Regions from separate parts of the Cellvibrio sp. genome, predicted to be linked through region 4. Evidence: predicted binding sites of a transcription regulator. Region 4 holds the regulator's gene; each other region holds the start of a gene.

Region 1 (4,522 bases), on a different contig from region 4:
CCCTTATGCCGACGCGTTTAAGCGTCAGGATGAACACTTTCACGCATTATTCCAAACCTATATCGATGCAGCAATCCACGCACAAAAAATTGGCATTGGCTTAAATGCCGGGCACGATTTAAATTTGGAAAATCTTGCCCTTTTTCGTCAAGTGCCCGGGTTGCTGGAGGTGTCCATTGGTCACGCACTGATAGTAGACGCAATCGCAATGGGGTTGCCGACAACGGTGCAAGCATACAAAAAACTCTGCTCGGCCTAATCCTACCCCTACCCCCCTCACTAATGCAAGAAACCTAGTATGAACAAACCCCGCGATGACAGCCCCGCTTATCTGGAAAAGAAGCGTTTTTTTGATTCATTAATGACTGTCTATGGGCGAAAAACTGTTCTCGAAGCACTGCAGGATCCCGCGACATTTATTTATCGCCTGCATCTGGCCCGCAGCAATAAATCAGCGGATATTCTTGACGATATTATTTCGTTGGCAAAAGCAAAAGGGGCAGAGATTATTTATCATGAGCGGCAAGCATTATCGCGCATCTCTAAAAATGCATCACAAGATCAAGGGGTGGCAGCCGATTTACAATTGCGCGGCTATAAACTCTACGATGAGTTTCTTGCAGAAAACAAGAAAAAAAATTATACCCTGCTGGCACTGGATGGAGTACAAAACCCACAAAACCTGGGCATGATTATTAGGTCGGCTTGCGCTGGCAATATCGATGGAATATTGCTGCCCCAAAAAGGGAATGCTCAAATTGACCCGCTTGTTATTAAAGCGAGCGCTGGCACTGTATTTCGAGCTCCGTTATTGCGCTGTAAAGATCTCCCCCACGCTTTAGGTGACTTTAAGCAAGCAGGTGTAATTGTCTGCGCCCTATCGTCACACGCCTCAACAGAACTTAAAAAATTCACCCCTGATGCCCCATGCATTTATGTATTAGGCAATGAGTCTGAAGGGGTTTCAAGGGAGGTTACTAAACTTTGCAACGAGCAAATCTGTATTCCAATGAATAATGGCGTGGAGTCGTTAAATGTTGCAGTCACAGCAGCCTTAATTGCCTTTAAATAATCGGTATTGAATTCCCATGTCGACCAAATAAAAAAGAGGAGCAAAAGCTCCTCTTTTTTATTGGATTTGTCACATACTAAATTAAAGCTTGTAGCCATCCTCTTCATGCAGGCTCAAATCCAAACCAACACTTTCCTCTTCTTGGGTTACACGTAAGCCTGAAGTAAATACACCAGTCACTTTCAGTAAGATATAAGTTACAACTGCGGTATAAACAAAGGTAACAACGACACCCAGCAATTGCACAACTAACTGCTCACCCATAGAGGTGATGCCACTGGCGAAACCTTGCCCGCTAAATACACCAAGTTCAGTAGATGCAAATATCCCGGCGAGAATTGTGCCCAACACACCACCAACACCATGCACAGGGAAAACATCGAGTGAATCGTCGATTTTCCATACGCGCTTTATCAGCTGAGTCATGAAGAAACAGACAACACCAGCCGCCAAGCCAATCACTAACGCACCGCCTGGACCAACATACCCAGATGCCGGGGTAATAGTGCCGAGCCCCGCGACCATCCCGGTCACAATACCCAACACACTCGGCTTTCTGAAGCGCAGCCATTCAATAGTCATCCACGCCAAGGCACCTGCTGCTGCAGAAATATGAGTCACCAACATTGCCATAGCTGCATTGCCATTGGCAGCAAGGGCGCTACCAGCATTAAAACCAAACCAACCAACCCAAAGCATACCTGCACCAGTAACCGTCATCGTCATATTGTGCGGAGGCATTGCAGTTGTTGGAAAGCCATTGCGCTTGCCAATCACTATGGCGGCAACAAGCGCCGCCACACCTGCAGTGATATGCACGACTGTACCGCCCGCGAAATCCAACAAGCCTTTTGCGAATAGCCAACCTGACCCAGCCCACACCCAGTGACAGACTGGAATGTAAACAGCAAATAACCAAAGTGCAGAAAAGATCAACATGGAGGAGAACTTCATGCGCTCTGCAAAAGCACCAACGATCAACGCTGGCGTAATAATGGCAAAGGTCATTTGATACATTGCATGCAGACTAAGCGGGATATCTCCCGCCAACGCGTCCTCGCTGATGTTGGCCATGAACACCATACTCAAATCACCAATCCATGCATTACCAGTTCCGAACGCCAAGCTGTAGCCTGCGATCAACCATAGGATTGAAACCAAACAAGCAATCGCAAAACATTGCATAAGTACCGACAAGATATTCTTTACACGCACCAAGCCACCATAGAACAATGCCAAACCAGGCAAGGTCATAAAAAGAACCAATGCTGTTGAGGTCAAAATCCAGGCTGTATTAGCGCCATTAATTGTCGCCTCTTGGGCAAGTGCGCCCTGACCATAAATAGTCAGTAGCCCCCCTAATAGCGCAAAGAGTTTGAAATTTAGCTTCTTCATAGTGACCCCATGATGGTTCTTTTGGTTAATAGGATGTGATCCGATTGCACTTTAATTTTTTGGTGAACCTTGCTCTGTTTTGACTCAGAGTCAATCTACTGATTGCACAAAGTGTAGGAAATATCCCCCACCCCATAAAGCAATCGCACCAGATAAAGGCAAAAAATATCCATTTATTAGGTAATAATTAAAACGAAGCAGGAAAAAGCAAATTTTAAACCATAATTATTTTTTATATATTTTTCATAGACATATAATCTTTAGCACCAAGGCGAACCATCATAAATGCACCACACAAGAACATATGAATATTTTTACAGGTCTATTTTGGTGCAAAACGATGAAGTGCCGTATCCCGATAACCTAAGATACAATCCACTACCTCAAACCACTAAATAAAGGATCACACATTGACCAAGTGGCTCACCCTCTGCGTATTGCCTGTATTGATTTCACTGCTCCTCTCGCGCTTAGTAATCCATCATTTTGGGAAGCGCCTGCTAGACACACCCAACTCTCGCAGCTCCCATCAAACTCCCACCCCGCGAGGCGGCGGCATTGCCATAGTTGGAGGCGTGGTCATCGCATTATTAGCTGCTTTGAGCCTGGGTCATTTAACTCTCTCCACTATTTACTGTTTGATGATTCCAGCAGGACTAATAGCAATTCTTGGAATCTGTGACGATTTGTTCAACTTGAATGTAGCTATACGCCTAACCATACAGTTTTTGCTTGCCGGCTTAGGTATTTATCTGATTGGGATCAACAATGAATGGCCAGCTCTCATTCAATTGTTAACCACATGCATCGCGATTTTATTTATTGTGTGGATGACAAATTTATACAATTTTATGGATGGAATTAATGGCTTGGCAGCACTTGAAGCAATCTGCGTCTGTATGGGTATGGCGTTAATATATTGGATAAAAACCACACACACAGACGTTATCTATTTATTGATAATTATCTCGGCAAGCGCTGGTGGGTTTTTATTTTGGAATTTTCCTAAAGCAAAACTTTTTATGGGGGATACTGGCAGTCTTTTTCTTGGCCTTGGTATTGGCCTACTTGCTATTGGAAGCATAACTGACGATTTGCGCATTTTTTCAGCTTGGCTAATTATGCTTGGTGTATTTATTGTAGATGCCAGTTACACACTTTTTTGCCGCATCCTCACCCGACAAGCTGTTTACCAAGCTCATCGAACTCACGCCTATCAAAAAATTGCAATTAAATTAAATTCACATACTTATGCAACGCTCGCGATTGTTGCCATAAATCTATTCTGGCTTCTACCTATCGCAGTTGCAGTCACAACAACTCAGATACATTTTTCAGTTGCGCTAGTGATTGCCTACACGCCTTTACTAATTATCGCGCGTAAATTTCGCGCAGGTTGTATCGAGTAATCAATTAACAAGTAAAACTTTATTTTCCTCAGGCAATTCTGGTGCGTCGATTAGATAACCCGTGGGCACCTCGAACAACAATGATTTAATTAAATCACTGTTGTTCGATTCACACGCAACAGCCAAACGCTTCAAAAACAATTCCATCTCCTGCCACGATATAAACTGTTCCATCGCACGAAAAATTCTACTATGCTCTGTGGGAGCAACATTGTCACCAATAAGAAGCTCTTCAAACAATTTTTCACCAGGGCGCAAACCTGTGTAACTAATGGCAATATCGCCATCACGGTCATGTTCATCGCGAACAGTAAGACCCGACAGGCTTATCATTCGTCTTGCCAGATCCACGATTTTTATCGGCTCTCCCATATCCAATACGAAAACATCACCGCCATGCCCCATTGCCCCAGCCTGAATAACCAACTGGGCAGCCTCACGAATCGTCATAAAATAACGAATGATGTCAGGGTGAGTTACTGTGACAGGCCCTCCCTCTTTGATTTGCTTGCGAAAAAGCGGGACCACAGAGCCTGATGAACCTAGCACATTGCCAAACCTAACCATTACGAAACGTGTTGGCGATTTTTTTTGTGCAAGGCTTTGCAGAATCAACTCAGCCAATCGTTTAGACGCTCCCATAAGA
Region 2 (4,522 bases), on a different contig from region 4:
ATTAGTGAACAACAATAATTCCAAGGATCTGCCGTATGAAAAAATCACTCTCATCTATTTGCAGTGCAATTGCATTATTCAGTATTTCCCATTTTTCCAGCGCCAGTATCCTCTGGCAGGGCGATTTTGAAACCGGTGACATTTCCCAATGGGATACACCTATTAATCCCGCAGGATTGTCTGTCACCAGCGACTGCGTGTTCGATGGGAAATACGCGGGCAAAGTGCGTTTGACTGGAGACGATTCTTTTTTATGGAAAGGCAATAAGTTTTTGAACCGCAGCGAATTTCATCATCGCCGTGCGGCGGGAAATACTCTCGAAGGCAAGGATACTTTTTTCGCATTCAGTTTTTATCTACCGAAAAAACTCAGCGAGCACAAACACGAATTGGGTTATTGGGAATCGGATAAAAGCTGGCAACAAATGCTGCGTTTTAATATTGCGGGCAGCGAGTTAAGTTTTCAGGAAACTGCCGCAAAAGAGGTGCTGTGGAAACTACCGGAAGGCGCCGCGCCGGGGCAGTGGCATCGCGTTGCATTACATATCCATTGGTCAACTGATCCGCAACTGGGTTCGGCAGAAGTGTGGGTCAATGGCAAACACATGGGCAAAAACCAGTTTAAAAATTTACCGGCAAAAGACGCCTTGATGTTTACCCAGATTGGCATTTTACGTACACAAGAGAAAGCCGTTGAAGACATTTTAATTGATGGCGCAATCGAGACAGACAATCTCACTGAACTGCTGGAGCGAGATAAACACTTGGTCGGCAAAATCTGCAATCCAACCACTCACTAATTAACCTGCATTTGCCATCCAATAGAGTGCAATTTTTTGAGGTTGCACTCTGTTTGGGCTACCCACCCAATCTGCGCATGATTGGTATAGCAATTTTTTAGTGGTTGCTAACACACAACCACTTTATTTATCAGCATCGCACCCACTTAAAACCAAATCATATGACTCAATTAAGTGACGCCCAAAAAATCACTTTTTCGTGCACGTTTTCGCTCCACTAATTCGCCTGCGCACAATATCAGTGCGGCCAGATTATTTCTCTCAGACTAAAACGCGCGGATTCCGTTACCACGACATACTTCCCCCCGCGATGGCACATGAGTTGCAAAACCATGTTTATTCTCATTGCGGGTACTGGCTATGCGATTCATTTTTTCGGCTACGCGGCTTTGGTCTATAGCGATTGGGGTATGTGCAATCTTATTGGGGGCAAACTGTATTGCAGCAGAACCCAATATTATGGATGCGACCACTGCGCTGAATAGCAGCTGGGTAGTCATTACCGGTGTACTGGTTTTTTTAATGCAAGCGGGCTTTGCTTTGGTGGAGAGTGGCATGGCGCGCGCAAAGAACTCCGTCAATGTGATTATGAAAAATTACATGGATGTGTGTGTATGCAGCGTGATTTTTTGGGCGCTGGGTTACGGATTGATGTTCGGTGTGAATAACACCGGTTGGTTCGGCGAGAGCCATTTTTTCCCCAGTGATCTCGCTGGATGGGATTGGACATTTATCTTTTTTCAAATGATGTTTGCCGCTACCGCCACTACTATCGCAAGCGGCGCCATGGCAGAGCGAATTCATTTTCACGCTTATTTAATTGGTGCCTGCATTATTGCCGGATTAATTTACCCCGTATTTGGCAGCTGGGCTTGGGGCAGCGCCCACGGTGGCAACGGCTGGTTGAAAGAAATGGGCTTTATCGATTTTGCCGGTTCAACCGTTGTGCATTCGATAGGCGGCTGGGTTGCTCTGGCCGGAATTATCGTGCTCGGGCCGCGCCTCGGACGTTTTTCGGCGAGCGGAGAGTCGCGCACTATTCCCGGACACAATTTAAGTATGGTGGCACTGGGTGGATTTATCTTGTGGTTTGGCTGGTTCGGTTTTAATGCGGGCTCAACCCTCGCCGCCAATCTAGACATCGGCAAAATTGCGCTCAATACCCATCTCTCTGCTTGTACTGGTGCGCTGGGTTATATGCTTACCGCCAAGTTATTTAAACAGCCCATTTTATTGACCGGCACAGTGAATGGCAGTCTCGGTGGTTTGGTGGGAATTACTGCCGGGTGCGCCACTATGGATCCGCAATTTGCATTAGTTACGGGTTTTATTTCCGGAATCATTACCTACATAGCGCCCAAATTTATCGCCAGCTTTAAAATTGATGACGTGGTGGATGCGGTGAGCGTGCACGGTTTTTGTGGTGCGTGGGGCACACTCGCGGCGGGGATTTTTTTCGCGGGGGATTTATTCAGTCTCGAACGTTTCAGCATTCAAGGTTTAGGCGTGCTGGTTGCCTTTGCCTGGGGCTTCGGTGTTGCGCTGCCGTGTTACTTCCTGATCGACAAACTCATCGGCATCCGCGCCAGCACCTTACACGAACAGCGCGGTTTGGATTTTACCGAACACGCTGAACTGGGCTACCCGGAATTTCAGGATACGCGCGCACTCAACGCAGACGCATTACATTCACAGCGATAATTTTTTAATAACGTCATTTATTTTAAAAAAGCGGCGATGGAAAAAAGGCACAGCACCGATGCCATACAACAGCAACCATCAATAACCAAGCTGCACCACCACTACCACACAGTCATGGAAACGAGGCGACAGAGTGAATCCAAGCCAAAAACGTAAAGCGGTTGAAGAAGCGCTCATGCCGTTTATCAACGGTAAAACGCTCGCCAACGCATTAATCCTGTGGGACGAAAAATACGCCCACCAACCTACGTTTGCCCTGCAACATTTTTTACGCGAGCTCTGTAACGATCTTGAAATCGCCCATATGCGCTCGCGAATGTTACAAGCGTTGGTCAGCACATTTTCATCGATGCAGGATGGCCGTCACCATCGCACTACCGAACCTCCTTCAATCAAACACAACACCCTTCATGCAGCGAAAACGTCTAGCTCGCCGATACTGCTGATGTTTATGGCACTGGTGGAACAACTGATTGACTCACCCGGAGGTGATGCCTCCACGCGCATCCGTCTCTACGTGTTGGAAAACCTCACCAAAATTTCATTGCCAACACATGAGCGCTGGGCTTTTCACGGTTGGTTAAACCAGATGACGCCGCTCACTGGCACTACACCCAATATCAATACCATGCAGCAGGTAATCAACCTGGCTTATGTGGCGCTGTGTGAATATTTGGGGCCGATCAAAGCTGACCAGATATTGCAAAGCACGGTGAGCAATGTGCAAAAAGAACATCCAACAACCAATGTACAAAGTTTGTTGTAACTGAAAATATATTTACTGAAAGGTGATTTCTGCGCGTAACCAGTATTCGCGGCCACCTGCAGGAAAAGGCGTACTCACATCATTATAGGGTTGGGGAATAAGTACATTAGCGTCAGTAAGATTGCTAACACCCAGCGTCCAGAGCACTGCTGGAAAACTGTAAGTCAAACTCAGGTTAAGGGTTTTTTCTGCAGCGAGCTGTTGTACTTGAATCGAATCTACTGCAGCTGAATATTGCTGTGCGTAGCGGCTGCCGACATAGCGTAAATCCAGATTCACTCCAAGATTTTCTACCGGTGTTTTCCAACCCAACCAGAGATTGGCGATTTGGTTAGCAGCACCCATATTCTGCCCTGAATGATTGGGCACATCGTAAGGCAACAAATCATCGTCGTTGGCTTTTGCATAACTCGCGTTAGCGCGCAGGCTAACAACATCACCGGTAAACCAATATTGCAGATCGATACCGCGCGTTTTAATTGGCGGGTTATTGGTGTAACCCGGCTCGTACGAATAAATAATGGCATCTTTAATTTTTTGATCAAACAGCGAGAGAGTCAGATAACTTTTTTTGCCGAGAGTATGGCCATATTCTATTTCACTTACCCGACTTTGCTCCGCTTTCAACGTTTCGGTTGCTGGATGAAAAATCGGATTGCTGGTTTGTAAATCCGGCTCGCGAAAGGCGGTGCCATAGAGCATTTTCATATGCCAATTTTTTTCTGCGCGCGTCACTCCAATGCGCGGTGTAAATGCACTGCCGGAATAATCGTGATGGGAAGCGCGCGCACCGAGTGAAAGGTCATAATCACTGATGCGCAAATCCCAATTTGCATAAATCGCACGTGTTTGTTGCTGCAATTCGCCATCCGGCGGGAAATATTCTTGCGGCGGCATATCCACACTAATTGCACGCGCTATTTCCGTTTGGTGGTACACCCCCAAACTGATACTCGCGTCTTCCGCATATTGGTAAATCGAATCGAGCTGTGCATCCCAGGCGCGGGCGCGCACATCGTAATCGTAGACAAAATCCGGCGCTTGCGAGGATGAACGCCAATTAGCTTCATCGCGATAACCAAAACGCGGCGTTAATTTCCATTGTTGATTCAATTCAAAATCGTGCGCGATAAAAAAATTGGTTTCGCGAAAATCAATTTTTGCCGTAGGAGCATAAACACCGTACTGCTGGATATTGTCCATACCGTATTGCAGATGAAATAAACGCACTTGAGTGCCCGACCAATCGAGATTG
Region 3 (4,522 bases), on a different contig from region 4:
ATCGGTATTGGCCGCACGAATTCCGCTTAACGCTGTATTGAAAGACATATTACACCTCGACCATAACGATTAATGGCTAAAAACTTTGTAATTTATGACGCAACTTTTAGAAACTATTCAGCCAACTTTTAACGTAACTATTTTTAAATAAAATAAATTCCAAGCCCAACAATCACTAATTAAATTGTTTTACATCTTTGGCATCGACTGCACCTATACCTGCAAGATTCAAAATAAGCGCACCATTTTCACCAATAGTCACACTATTCACGTTGGCGCTGAGCGATGTATTCAGCGCTTCAGATTTTCCATTTTGGGTCGCTGTGATTTCAAAACGGTACTTACCGGCGGCGGCAACCGAATCTTCATCGGCTTCCCAATCCAGCAATTCACCATTCACTTCCAGATTCTGACCATCCCAACGGAATACAGCTTCCCCAGCGGGCACATCGCCAACAGGGATAGCTTGTACAAGCGAACCGGTACTATCATAAATACTGACTTTCATATCCTTGGTGGGATAAGATAGGTCCACACTGCCTGCTACAATTCCTCCTTTTACCAAGGTGCTGGTATCCGATTCCACCGTCACACTGCGACCAACCAAGGACGATGCTTGCAGCGCATTATTAGACATAAAACTATTGAAGCTGGTATTTAAACGCTCCAAACCTTCCACTGAACTGAACTGTGCCAGTTGCGCCACAAATTCACTGTTGTCTTGCGGGCTTAATGGATTTTGATTGTTCATTTGCGTGATCATCAATTCAAGAAACGCAGCCTGCCCCAGTTCGTTGGTGTTCTTTTTTGTTTCTTGCTTTTTAGTGATGCTGAGATTGTCGGCAACATTGTTAGTTGCTGTTGCATTAGATACAGTCATGATTCAGCCCCTTATTGACCAAGCGTTAAAACGCGTTGAACCATTTGTTTGGCTGAATTCATCACTTCGACATTCATTTGAAATGAACGCGATGCAGCAATCATATTCGCCATTTCTTCAACCGGATTCACATTGGGGTAATACACATAACCTTCTTCATCCGCCTTTGGATGCGTTGGTTCATAACGGCGTTGCAGCGGTGCATCACTCTCTACAATACCGAGCACTTGTACGCCCGCTGCCGCATCAACTTCGTTATCACTGTAAGCGCCTTCAGTAACGCTGGCACGCATGGCGTCTTGTTGGATAGCAGCAAACACCGGCTGGCGACTGCGATAGACTTCATTCACACTGGAGCTGGCTGATTGCGCATTCGCCAGGTTGCTGGCGGTGGTATTTAAACGCAAACTTTGTGCGTTCATACCGGTGCCAGCGATATCAAAAATATTTCCAAGTGCCATGATTCAATACCTACAAAATGTGTTCAGAAAAAACGCCCACCAAAAGTTAATAACGGTTTTACTCGCCGCGAATCGCTGTGCGCAACCCGGTAAATTTGCTGTTTAGAAATTGAAAACTCGCTTGGAATGCCAAGGCATTTTTCATGTATTCCGCGTGTTCAATTTGATCTTCAACTGTGTTGCCATCAATGGATGGCTGTTGCGGTGTGCGATAGAGAACGTCGCCTTCATCTGTTGAGAAACCACTGCCATCAATATGACGCGATTGGGTGGTAGAGAGATCAAAGCCTTGGGATGCATTCATCTTTTGGTTCAACGCCTGCTTGAAATCCAGATCTTTTGCTTTGAAATTCGGGGTATCAATATTGGCGAGGTTATTTGCCAGCACACCCGCGCGCTCAGAGCGAAAGTGCAGCGCTGATTCGTGGATGCCGAGTGCTTTGTCGAAAGAGATAGACATATCAGGTTCGCCTTCTAGAGATGACAGGTGGCAACCAAAGCGGTTGTGACCTTTTGTTATTTACAACAAAGCAACGCCTGTGCCAACGGTCAAAAACAAACATAAACCATTGTTTTTAAAGGATTATAAAAATCTTTTTCGGTGGCTTTTTAAAAGCGGCAATAGCCAAGCGGCAAAGGTTTTCCGCTCATGGAGACAAGCTGCAAGGGAACGGCAAATAGCCCCAAAAAAAGAAAACCGGGAAAAAAGCCCGGTTTCAGGAAAGTGAATAGCACTGAAAAGCCTAAATCGCTTTGTAGAGAATACCCGGCTCGCAGCGCACCATTTCAAACAAATCAGCCGCACCGGCCAAACCTTCTGACGAACCAAGGAAGAGAATGCCTTGCGGCTTTAAGGAGGCGTGGATTTTTTGCAGGATTTGCCGCTTCAAATCGGCATTGAAATAAATCAACACATTGCGGCAAAAAACGATATCGAACTTGCCCAATGCAGCGTAGGAATCCATCAAGTTGAGTGAGCGAAAATCAATACGCTCCTTCACCAGACTTTTTACTCGCCAGACAACAGGTGTAGGGTTATCAAAGTAGCGCTCTAATCTTTCGGCAGATAACCCGCGTAAGACCGACAGCTTATCGTACTCTCCGCGCTTGGCCTGATCCAAGACAGTCGATGACAAATCAGTCGCCACAATTTGCACCTGCCGCGCCAAATTACCCATCGCCTGACGCTTGTACTCCTCGACCATCATACTGATGGAATAAGGTTCCTGCCCCGATGAGCAAGCAGCAGACCAAATGCGTACCGGGCCAAACATGCGGTTATTGCCTGCCATCAGTTGCGGCAGCAAGGTGTTTTTAAGATGGTCGTAGGGATAGATGTCGCGAAACCAAAAAGTCTCATTGGTGGTCATGGAATCGACCACCTGGTCTTTCAATTTGCGGTTGATCCCCAGCTTTAGTGCGCGCACCAATTCACCAAATGACGCGATATTATTTTCCTCCAAAATGCGGCGAATACGGTTGGTTACTAAATATTGTTTGTTATCGCCCAGCGAAATGCCGCAGGCGTCTTCAAGGAATTGACGGAATTGATCAAACTCGGCCTGGTCAATATTGTCTCGGCCCACCGGTTTGGCAAAAGGTGACTCTTTATTAATCATAGGCTTCCAATGTAAAACAATTGCCGCGCGTCAATTCGCAACGGCAATACAAAGTCAGGCTTCTTCAGGTGGCAACAAACTTTCACCGGTAATCGCCAGGACGCGATCATTTACGCGTTTTGCCAGCTCATCCGGATGGAACTTCGCGAGAAAATCATCTGCCCCCACCTTCCGCACCATGGCTTCGTTAAATACACCACTGAGAGATGTGTGCAGGATGATATGCAGTTTTTTCAGTTCAGGATGGTTGCGCACCTCAGCTGTAAAAGTGTAACCATCCATCTCCGGCATTTCGATGTCGCAGATAATCATGATGAGCTCTGCGTAAGGATCTTTTCCTTCTTTGATCAAGTCAGTTAAGTATTGGAAACCTTCTGCGCCATCTTTTTTGACAGTGGTTTTAATTCCCATTCCTTCAACTACACGCTGGATTTGTTTGCGCGCGATAGTCGAGTCATCAATGATCAATACATGTTTTTGTACTACGCGATCGGCGATACCGTCTTCAATCACACCTGCGCTAACTTCTTCTCGCGCCGGTGAGACCTCGGCAAGGATTTTCTCTACATCAATAATCTCCACCAATTGCCCATCAACCTGGGTGACAGCAGTCAGGTAATGCTCGCGGCCTGCTCCCTTTGGTGGTGGATGAATATCGCCCCAATTCATATTGACGATGCGTTCAACAGACCGCACCAGAAAACCCTGTGCGGTGCGATTGTACTCGGTGATGATGACAAAGCAGCTCTCGATATCCGGCAACTCGCGGCGGCCAATCGCAAGGTTCATATCCATTATGGGTATGGTGCCACCACGGATATGGGCAACACCACGCACTACCGAGCTACGACCAGGAATCGCATTGAGTTGCGGGCACTGAAGCACCTCCTTTACTTTGAAGACGTTAATGCCATACAACTGCTGACCGCCAAGCCGAAACAACAGGAGCTCCAGACGGTTTTGCCCAACCAACTGTGTACGCTGATTGACACTATCCATTACACCAGCCATGCAATTACCTCATTTATTCTCAAATTTCCGGCTCAGGTCATCTGCAAATTGGCCACAGCTATACGGCACAGTATTTGCTTTGATGCTTAGTAAAGCAGCTTAGCGGCAAAAAAGTGTCAGGCTTTAGTCGTTAATGATCCAGACTGGCACTCAGTTCTTACCCTTGAGGATAGGACAAAATATGGAACTTCCTAGTTTTTACAGAACTTTCTTGCGGAATATTTTGCGCCACAGTTCGGGCGTAGCTGCTGCATCAGCTCTATTGATCACCTACTCGTCCACTATTGGTGCCGCACCAGTTTATCCACCACTGCAATTGAAACAGGACATTGCCAGTTTTTTGGCGAAAGAGTATTCAACGATTGAGCATGAACGTATCGACATCAGCGTAAGCAATCTGGACAACCGCCTGCGCCTGGAGACCTGCGCATCACCACCCATATTCACCACTCAGGACACGACAGGTTACGGGGGAAACATTAGCGTTAAAGCCACGTGCGAAAGCGGCAAGAAATGGTCAGTACACGTCCCGGCACAGGTCAATATTTACC
Region 4 (2,461 bases):
ACTTCTACATGGCGACCGCTGATATTTATTTGCATAGATACTTCCTCTCGCTAGAAACAAAACGGTTGCGGCTGGCACAACCTCGCATTACATCCATGAATTTTTTTGATCCGAACTTTATTGGTACTACAACTAATACAATTAAATAGCTAAATAGTTTTGCGTTCATTCGACGGTGGAATATTGAGTGATTCACGGTATTTGGCGATGGTGCGGCGCGCCACTTGAATCCCCTGCTCGGCTAGCAGATCGGTAATCTTGCTATCGCTGAGCGGTTTTTTCGGGTTCTCGGCGCTCACCAATTTTTTGATGATTGCGCGAATCGCAGTTGATGAACATTCGCCGCCGCTGTCGGTGCTGACATGGCTGGAGAAAAAATATTTCAGTTCAAAAATACCCTGCGGGGTATGCATGTATTTTTGTGTGGTCACACGTGAAATTGTAGATTCGTGCATCTCCACAATTTCGGCGATATCGTGTAGCACCAGGGGTTTCATCGCCTCGGGGCCGTAATCCAAAAAGCCGCGCTGTTTTTCCACAATACAACTCGCCACTTTCAGCAGGGTTTCATTGCGGCTCTGCAAACTTTTCAAGAACCAGCGCGCTTCCTGCAAATTATCTTTAAGGAAGGTGTTGTCGGTGCTGGAGTCGGCGCGTTTCACCATGGAGGCGTAGTCGGAATTGATGCGCAGGCGCGGCGCAATATCCGGATTGAGTTCCACTATCCAGCGGCCATCACGCTTTTCAACGAATACATCAGGTACGACATATTCGGTATCGCCGTTGGCGATCATATCCCCCGGGCGGGGATTCAAACTTTGGATTAATGCCACTGCCTGGCTTAATTCAGCTTCTTTCAATTTGGTGCGGCGCATCAGCTGGCGATAATCGCGGCTGCCGAGCACTGGCAAATATTGCTTGGCAATTAATTTTGCCGATTCCAAAAACGGTGTTTTCGGATCAAATTGCTGTAGTTGCACTAACAGGCATTCAGATAGATTTTGACTGCATACACCGCAAGGGTCGAATTGTTGCAAGCGGTGCTGCACTGCTTCAACTTCGTCGAGTTCCAGTTCTTCAAAATCGCCGCGCATACCTTCAAAAATTTCTTCGATGGTGATGGACAGCATGCCGCTCGGTTCCACCGCATCGATAATTGCCATCGCCAGTACGCGGTCGCGATCCGACATGGGCGTCAGGTTTAACTGCCACATCAAATGGTCATAGAGCGAATCAGTTGCGGCGCGGCGACTTTCAAAATCATTGTCTTCGTTGTCGTAGTTGCTGGAGCTGCTGCTGGAGGACGATTGGTAAACATCATCCCAACTGGTATCGACCGGGAGGTCGCTGGGGATGGAATCGCTCCAGTCGCCGCTGTCAGCACTAAAGCCATCACCTTCGCCGTATACATCGCTATCGCCAAAACTTTCACTTTCACCTTCACCGAAGCTTTCACCGCCTTCGGAATAGCTATTGGTTTCGCTGTAGTTGTCGGCTGTGCTGGAGGAGAAATTTTCGCTCGCGGTAAAGTCGGTGCCGTGGTCAGTGCCAGCTTCAGCGGCTATCTCCAATTGGCGGGTGTAATCCGCTTTATCCAGTTCGCTCCCTTCGTAATCATTGGTGCTGCTGGGACTATCGAAGCTTTCTTCCACTTCCAGCATGGGGTTGGATTCAAGCGCTTCCTGTATTTCTTGCTGCAGGTCTAACGTCGATAATTGCAAGAGGCGGATGGCCTGTTGCAATTGCGGAGTCATGGTCAGCTGCTGACCGAGTTTGAGTTGGAGAGATTGCTTCATTATGTGAACGACAAACCCTTATAACGCAGGATGGAAAACATCAGATAGGTGGAGTTTAGTCAGGGTTTGGCGCGCAAGCAATAAGCTTAAGCAAGCTTTATGCCTAATGATCAAATAATGTTACTTGTCAAGTTGTTTGTGTGTTGCCTAAGGTGTTGCTGACGGGCGGTTGGTAACACCGGAGGTGACGGGTTTAGCCATCTTTACAGCCGGAAATGCTCGCCTAAATAGACTTCGCGTACCTTGCTGTTGCTGAGTACGGTTTCGGCATCGCCCTCGGCAATAATGTGCCCTTCGCTAACGATATAGGCGGTCTCACAGATATCGAGCGTTTCCCGCACGTTGTGGTCGGTTATCAGCACGCCGATACCACGGTCTTTAAGATGGCGCACAATTTCTTTGATGTCGTTGACTGAAATAGGGTCAACACCGGCAAAGGGCTCATCGAGAAGGATAAATTTAGGGTCGGTGGCCAGCGCACGGGCGATTTCTACCCGGCGGCGTTCACCGCCTGAAAGTGCCATCCCCAGGCTGTCGCGAATGTGGGTGATATGGAATTCATTAAGCAACGATTCGAGCTTTTCCTGGCGCTGGGTTCGATCCAGATCTTTGCGCGTTTCCAGGATTGCCATGATGTTATCGGCGACAGTCAGCTTGCGGAAAAT

What was found. Region 4 encodes sigma-54, which starts transcription at its own class of promoters, with help from an activator protein. Its sites were predicted from a motif close to TGGCACANNNNTTGCNNT; they were not measured.
Region 1: a site for sigma-54 is predicted at 2,672-2,689, ahead of ACWA6V_RS05495 (ammonium transporter). Genes of this name have one in related genera too.
Region 2: a site for sigma-54 is predicted at 1,112-1,129, ahead of ACWA6V_RS03800 (ammonium transporter). Genes of this name have one in related genera too.
Region 3: a site for sigma-54 is predicted at 1,869-1,886, ahead of flgB (flagellar basal body rod protein FlgB). Genes of this name have one in related genera too.

Annotation. Positions count from the first base shown of each region.
Region 1 is NZ_JBRFPI010000055.1:8,317-12,838, reverse strand. Features, by position in the region: gene ACWA6V_RS05505 (pyridoxine 5'-phosphate synthase) at 1-259, shown strand, start outside; gene rlmB (23S rRNA (guanosine(2251)-2'-O)-methyltransferase RlmB) at 299-1,072, shown strand; gene ACWA6V_RS05495 (ammonium transporter) at 1,154-2,467, opposite strand; gene ACWA6V_RS05490 (MraY family glycosyltransferase) at 2,878-3,876, shown strand; gene ACWA6V_RS05485 (polysaccharide biosynthesis protein) at 3,877-4,522, opposite strand, start outside.
Region 2 is NZ_JBRFPI010000036.1:10,363-14,884, forward strand. Features, by position in the region: gene ACWA6V_RS03795 (polysaccharide lyase) at 36-800, shown strand; gene ACWA6V_RS03800 (ammonium transporter) at 1,161-2,501, shown strand; gene ACWA6V_RS03805 (hypothetical protein) at 2,635-3,267, shown strand; gene ACWA6V_RS03810 (TonB-dependent receptor plug domain-containing protein) at 3,280-4,522, opposite strand, start outside.
Region 3 is NZ_JBRFPI010000021.1:11,580-16,101, reverse strand. Features, by position in the region: gene ACWA6V_RS02495 (flagellar hook-basal body complex protein) at 1-48, opposite strand, end outside; gene ACWA6V_RS02490 (flagellar hook assembly protein FlgD) at 176-880, opposite strand; gene flgC (flagellar basal body rod protein FlgC) at 892-1,341, opposite strand; gene flgB (flagellar basal body rod protein FlgB) at 1,400-1,801, opposite strand; gene ACWA6V_RS02475 (CheR family methyltransferase) at 2,085-2,960, opposite strand; gene ACWA6V_RS02470 (chemotaxis protein CheV) at 3,015-3,971, opposite strand; gene flgA (flagellar basal body P-ring formation chaperone FlgA) at 4,195-4,522, shown strand, end outside.
Region 4 is NZ_JBRFPI010000512.1:68-2,528, forward strand. Features, by position in the region: partial or broken gene ACWA6V_RS20515 (HPF/RaiA family ribosome-associated protein) at 1-35, opposite strand, end outside; gene ACWA6V_RS20520 (RNA polymerase factor sigma-54) at 150-1,796, opposite strand; partial or broken gene lptB (LPS export ABC transporter ATP-binding protein) at 2,000-2,461, opposite strand, start outside.